3 regions of the Blautia marasmi genome follow, and region 1 is predicted to be linked to each of the others. Evidence: riboswitches for the same ligand, from Rfam matches in the RefSeq annotation. Region 1 holds a riboswitch; each other region holds the start of a gene.
What was found. A riboswitch is a leader RNA that binds a small molecule or an ion and turns the genes downstream of it on or off. The one in region 1 is predicted to bind thiamine pyrophosphate.
Positions count from the first base shown of each region.

Region 2: another riboswitch for thiamine pyrophosphate. It lies ahead of C6P39_RS20930 (thiamine-binding protein); the one in region 1 lies ahead of thiC (phosphomethylpyrimidine synthase ThiC).
Region 3: another riboswitch for thiamine pyrophosphate. It lies ahead of thiM (hydroxyethylthiazole kinase); the one in region 1 lies ahead of thiC (phosphomethylpyrimidine synthase ThiC).

Region 1 covers NZ_OIWX01000001.1:1,826,677-1,828,921, forward strand. The annotation lists gene C6P39_RS08125 (glycoside hydrolase family 31 protein) at 1-824, shown strand, start outside; TPP riboswitch at 894-1,001, shown strand; gene thiC (phosphomethylpyrimidine synthase ThiC) at 1,120-2,245, shown strand, end outside.
Region 2 covers NZ_OIWX01000001.1:4,795,405-4,797,649, forward strand. The annotation lists gene pdxR (MocR-like pyridoxine biosynthesis transcription factor PdxR) at 1-780, shown strand, start outside; TPP riboswitch at 871-983, shown strand; gene C6P39_RS20930 (thiamine-binding protein) at 1,112-1,408, shown strand; gene C6P39_RS20935 (ABC transporter permease) at 1,377-2,141, shown strand; gene C6P39_RS20940 (ABC transporter substrate-binding protein) at 2,167-2,245, shown strand, end outside.
Region 3 covers NZ_OIWX01000001.1:5,061,919-5,064,163, reverse strand. The annotation lists gene thiE (thiamine phosphate synthase) at 1-142, opposite strand, end outside; gene thiM (hydroxyethylthiazole kinase) at 129-953, opposite strand; TPP riboswitch at 1,004-1,113, opposite strand; gene C6P39_RS22110 (ATP-binding cassette domain-containing protein) at 1,525-2,245, opposite strand, start outside.

The sequences.
Region 1 (2,245 bases):
GTTATTATGCCGGAAGCGTTATGCAGCAGGGAAATATCTATCCCCGGGAATACGCCCGCGGTTTCTATGAAGGACAAAAAGAAAACGGGCAGGAGGATGTTCTGAACCTAGTGCGCTGTGCCTGGGCAGGAAGCCAGCAGTACGGGGCTTTGATCTGGTCAGGGGACATCCACTCCACTTATCAGGATTTCCGCAACCAGATCGTGGCAGGCCTGCAGATGGGTCTTTCCGGAATCCCCTGGTGGACCACAGATATCGGAGGCTTCCATGGCGGCAATATTTATGACAAGGACTTCCAAGAACTGCTGATCCGCTGGTTCCAGTTTGGTGCTTTTTGTCCTGTGATGCGCCTTCACGGCAGCCGCCTTCCGCGCACGCCCCTCTACAAAGCAGACGGGGAGGAGACAGAGGGAACAGGCGCTGACAATGAGATCTGGAGCTATGGGGAAGAAAATTACCAGATCATGAAGAAGTTCATTGAAATCCGTGAGATGATGCGGGATTATACCAGAAGCCTTATGGAGGAAACACACAAAACAGGTGCTCCTGTTATGCGCACTATGTTCTACGAATTCCCGGAGGACTTAAATACCTGGGAACTGGATACCCAGTATATGTACGGACCTGACATCCTGGCAGCCCCTATTGTGGAACCACATGCCTTCAAAAGAAAGGTCTATCTGCCTGAAGGAAGCACCTGGACCAATGCCCATACCGGTGAGATCTTAAACGGCGGACAGTGGACAGAAGCAGAGGCTCCTATTGACTCCATGCCTGTATTTTTAAGGGACGGCAGACAGGAATATCTGATCCATACTATTTGACAGAAAATTAAATGTTGACATTTCTTTCCTGCCGCTATATGATTATGGTAGGAAATATCTGAAAACAATTGAATACGCAAGGGGAGCTGACGCGTCGGCTGAGAGGAAATACGAACGGATTTCGACCCTGGAACCTGATACGGATAATGCCGGCGTAGGAAGCGAACCAGAAGTTTATGTATATTTGGTGCATCCCATCCGGGGTGCACTTTTTTTCTAAAAAGCCCCCTCTATAAACATCTAAAGCCCATATCCGGCCGCTTATCCCCGTATCATTCACAGAAAGGAGAGTTTCATGCAGTACACAACACAGATGGACGCTGCCAGAAAAGGAATCATCACCGGTGAGATGGAAGCAGCGGCAAAAAAGGAACAGATGGATGTACATGAACTTATGGTCCTCATGGCCAAAGGCCAGGCCATCATTCCCTGCAACAAAAGACACACTTCCCTGGAGCCAAACGCCATCGGCTCCATGCTCAGAACAAAGATCAATGTAAACCTGGGCATTTCCAGGGACTGCAAGGACATGGATATGGAGATTGAAAAAGTCAATAACGCGGTAAAAATGGGGGCAGAATCCATCATGGACCTCAGCTCCTACGGTGACACCCACACCTTCCGCAGACGGCTGACAACAGAATGTCCCGCCATCATTGGAACAGTCCCCATCTATGATGCTGTGGTCTACTATCACAAGCCCTTAAAGGAGATCACATCACAGCAGTGGCTGGATATTGTGCGCATGCATGCGGAGGACGGTGTGGACTTTATGACCATCCACTGCGGCATCAACAAAGAAACTGCAGGCAGATTCAAACGGAATAAACGTCTCACCAATATCGTCTCCCGAGGCGGTTCCATTATCTTTGCCTGGATGGAAATGACAGGCCAGGAAAACCCTTTCTACGAACACTACGATGAAATCCTGGATATCTGCCGGGAATATGACATCACCATGAGTCTGGGGGATGCCTGCCGCCCAGGATGCATACAGGATGCCTCTGATATCTCTCAGATCGAGGAGCTGATCACCTTAGGGGAACTGACAAAACGCGCCTGGGAAAAGGACGTTCAGGTTATGGTGGAAGGTCCCGGACATATGCCTCTGGATCAGATTGCGGCAAACATGAAGATTCAGCAGACACTCTGTCAGGGCGCCCCCTTCTATGTTCTGGGGCCTTTGGTAACAGACATTGCCCCTGGCTATGACCATATCACTGCTGCCATCGGCGGCGCCATCGCGGCCACTTATGGAGCCTCCTTTCTGTGCTATGTAACGCCGGCGGAACATCTGCGCCTGCCTAACCTGGATGATGTTAAGGAGGGCATTATCGCTTCCCGCATAGCAGCCCACGCAGCCGATATTGCAAAGGGAGTGAAAGGTGCTGCCGACTGGGACAATAAGATGAGCGCTGCCC
Region 2 (2,245 bases), 3.0 Mb from region 1:
GGATTTGAGAGGTGCATCGTAAACCGGGACACACAGGGAATTGATGTACATGATCTGGAGCAGACCGGAGCGGATATGGTCTATGTCATGCCCTCCCACCAGTTTCCCATGGGGACGGTCATGCCCCTGAAACGCCGCCTGTCGCTTCTGAAATGGGCCGGGAGGGGAGACCGCTACATCATCGAAGATGACTATGACAGTGAATTCCGTTACAAAGGAAAGCCCATACCTGCCTTACAGGGATTTGATAAGGAAGAGCGGGTCATCTATCTTGGTACTTTCTCAAAGTCTATTGCACCCTCCATCCGGATCAGTTATATGGTACTGCCAAAGAAACTGATGCAGCGGTATCTGAGCGGGGAGAATCCCTTCTCCGTCACGGTTTCCAGGGCGGATCAGAGGATCCTTGAGCTTTTTTTGAGGGAAGGCTATTACGAGCGGCATTTAAACAGAATGCGCAGTCTCTATAAAGGAAAACATGATCTGCTCCTGCACTGGCTGAAAGAGGGCTTGGGAAACGTATGCACCTGTTCCGGTGAAAATGCGGGGGTCCATCTGTTGGTACATTTTAAAAACGGATCATCCGAACAGGAAGCAGTGGAAAGGGCAGCAAAAGCCGGTGTCAGAGTTTACGGATTGTCCGAATTCCTGGTCTGCGGTAAGGCACCTCAAATGCCGGCAACGGTTCTTCTGGGATATGCCACCATGTCGGAGGAAGACTTGGAGGAAGGCATGAAAAGGCTTGTGAAAGCCTGGAATGGAAGAGAAAAGAGTTACTGAGAACGGAGTGGTTACTGTACACGGAGTGAACAGTAACATTAAAAAGCCGGAGGATTGGCTTGACAATTATTTTACAATGAAGTACACTTGAGAAGACAACAGGGGAGCTGGAGAGAAGTCCGGCTGAGAGTAAAACCGTAATCGTTTTTCACCCTTAACCTGATCCGGGTAATGCCGGCGTAGGGAGCATAAGAGAGGCACTGCAGGCCAGTGCGCATTCGTTCTGATAACCAGCTCCTGTTCAGGTAAAACCTGCCGGGAGCTTTTATATTGTAAAAAACCCTGCAGACAAAAAGTGAAACTTATAAGGATTCTAAGGAGGAAAAGAAAAATGAATGCAAGTGTAGCAATCCAGACATTGCCGGAGGCAAAGAATGACGAGGAATTGATCCGTATTGTGGACGAGGTGATTGATTATATTAAGAGTACAGGGCTGAACTACTATGTAGGGCCTTTTGAGACAGCCATTGAGGGTGACTATGATGAACTGATGGATATTGTAAAAGAGTGCCAGCATATTGCAGTCCGTGCAGGTGCGCCTTCCGTTGCGGCCTATATCAAAGTGTCTTATAAGCCAGAAGGAGATGTGCTGACCATTGAGAAAAAAGTTACAAAGCATCACCAGTAAGCTGTGGGCAGCAACCGCCCTTTTTGCGATCCTGCTCATCTGGCAGATCGTCTCCATGGCAGGTCTGGTTCCCAACTTTATGCTTCCCTCGCCGCTGCAGGTACTGAAAGCTTTTGGCAGTGAGTTTCCATTGCTTATGGAAAATTCCGGGGTTACGCTTCTTGAGGCGGCAGCGGGACTGCTCTGCGGTGTGGCTTTTGGGTTTATCATGGCGGTCCTCATGGATCGTTTTGAAAAACTTTACAAAGCCTTTTATCCGCTGATCGTCATCACCCAGACTGTGCCCACAGTAGCCATAGCACCGCTTCTTGTGCTGTGGTTTGGGTATGAGATGCTGCCAAAGGTTATCCTGATCGTAATTGTGACCTTCTTCCCTATCACCATAGGGCTTCTGGAAGGCTTCCGTTCTGCGGATAAGGACATGATGAATCTTTTAAAAAGCATGGGGGCAGGCAATTTTCAAATATTCAGATATATTAAAATGCCCGGTGCCATGGGACGTTTTTTTGCCAGTCTCCGTATTTCCGCTTCCTATTCTGTTGTGGGTGCGGTTATCTCAGAGTGGCTGGGTGGGTTTTCCGGGCTTGGTGTGTATATGATCCGTGTGAAAAAGGCGTTTGCTTTTGATAAGATGTTTGCGGTTATTTTTCTGATATCCATTATCAGCCTTCTTCTTATGAAGCTGGTGGATATCCTGCAGAAAAAATGCATGCCCTGGGAAAAGGCAAAATAAGACAGAAAAGAGAGGACAATAGAGGATGAAAAAGAAGATCTTGGCGGCTTTCCTTGCCGTCTGCATGCTCACATCCATGACTGCCTGCGGCAGCAGTGAGGACA
Region 3 (2,245 bases), 3.2 Mb from region 1:
TGAGCTGCAAAAGCGTAATGCCTCCATCCAGAGATGCTTTTACCTGCTCATAAAGTGTCTTTTCTCCCACCCAGGATCGGTCCGTAACGGCATACAGAAGCAGGGCACGTCTCACCATTTCTCTTTTCTCAGCGCAGTTCATATTTTGCTCCTCTCTCCAGCTCGCTGCCGGTCAAATGATACACCTCATCTATCAGATAGTTTCTGCAGGATGCGCTGCCCCTGCGCTCGCTTTCCATCTTCTCAAATGCCTTTTCCCCGCACAGGCCCATGGAGATCACAGCAGCAGCCACAGCTTCCAGCCTTCTGTCCGGATTGGCCGCCAGATAGGCTGCTGCAAGGGAGCTGAGCATACAGCCGCAGCCTGTGATCTTTGCCATGACAGGGTTCCCGTTTCTGATTATGTAGGTATGGTTTTTGTCTGTCACAATATCGATTGCACCGCTGATAGCGATCACTGCCCCGGTCTTTTTTGAAAGATCCTTTGCGAATGTTATGGTCTTTTCCAGATTTTCGTCTGTAACAGCATCCGCCGCATCAGCATCCACTCCCTTGGAACTGTTTCCGCCCCCGGCAATGGTCTTAATTTCCGAAATATTTCCCCGGATGGCGGTAAAAGCAATTTCCCTGAGTAATTGTTCCGCTGTCTTCCTGCGGTATGTGGATGCCCCGGCCCCCACAGGGTCAAGTACAATGGGATGCCCGCAGCTTCCCGCACTTTTTCCTGCCAAAAGCATGGCTTTCACGGAACGGGGATGCAGGGTCCCCATATTGATGTTCAGACCGTCGCAGAGGCGTCCCATCTCCTCTGCTTCCTCCTCCCCGTCCGACATGGTTGGGGAAGCACCGCAGGCCAACGTAATATTGGCACAGTCATTTGCAGTTACATAATTGGTGATGTTCTGAATCAGAGGCGATTTACTCCTAACGTTTTCCAGTATTTCTCCCAGCATTTTTTCTCCTTTCTGTATCCTGAAACATAAAAAGGGAGACGCCAACACGTCTCCCGGAATCTTGATCTCTCCCTACGCTGGCATTACCCATATCAGGTTAAAGGGTCGAAGTTGGTGACTTCCTCTCAGCCTGCCGCTACAGGCTCCCCCGATGAAACTTATCCATATTTGTAACTGTTCAGTACCCTCACAGTTACAGGCAAAAATCCATGCAAAATCGCCTTTGGCGATGGGATTTTTGCTTGGCCGTGGTACACTTTCTTACGGTCAGCGCAGTGAATGCGCAGACCTACTGAATAGTTGCCCATGTTTTACTTTAACTGGTTATCAGGATACCACACTTACCTGTTCCTGTCAAATTCTGTCAGCTTTGTTCTATGTGGCGGCCCCTGAAAGGTTGCTGTTCACAGGCCACTGTACCGGAAGGCGTTTTCATGCCGGAAGCATGAAGATCCCGAGGCAGCCAGCGCGATATGGGGCAGAATGTTCCATATCTGTGCATCGCGAAGCGTGTTACTGGACGCGAAGTGAACAGTTCCCTGAAAGATATCACGGTTCCGCAAAGTCTTATCTATCCTTTTCTCTTTTCCAGACCATTTTCCATCAGTTCATAGATGGTATCACACACCTCATCCATATACTTTCTGTCATGGGATACACTGATGACTGCCCCTTTGAAATCTGCCAGAAGTCTTCGGATCACAGGCCCGGACAGGGGTGAAAAATTTCTGGTGGGTTCATCCAAAAGAAGCACATTGCTGCCGTCCAGGCTCATTTTCAGGAAAAACAGTTTTGCTTTCTGACCGCCGGAAAGCTGGGAGATACTGTGGTCCATCTCATCTGCCGTGTATTTCATACTGCCCAGATACGTGCGGATCCTGCTGATTTCCTCTTTGTCTCCCTTTTTTTGCAGAAATTCTGCCGGAGTCTTGCTGCCATCCATTTTTTCTTCGTAATTCTGAGGCATATAAGCCACATGCAGGTCTGTTCTCTCCTGCATGGATTCCGCTATTTTCCGCAGAAGTGTGGTTTTTCCAATGCCGTTTGCTCCTGTGATACAGACTTTTTTTGGTCCCTTTACAGACAGGGCGATCTGCTGAGAGAGCACCCGTTCCCCGATACAGAGCTTATCAAGAGAATATGCAAGCACTGTCTTGCCATTTGGAATGGAAGTGTCTTTTGGAAACCGGATAAATATGGCATCCTCTGTCTCCGGTATCTCTGTCCTGTCCTCCGCTTCCCTTAAATAGCGGCGCTCCATGGCCTTTACGGCGTGCATCTTCTTTTTCAGC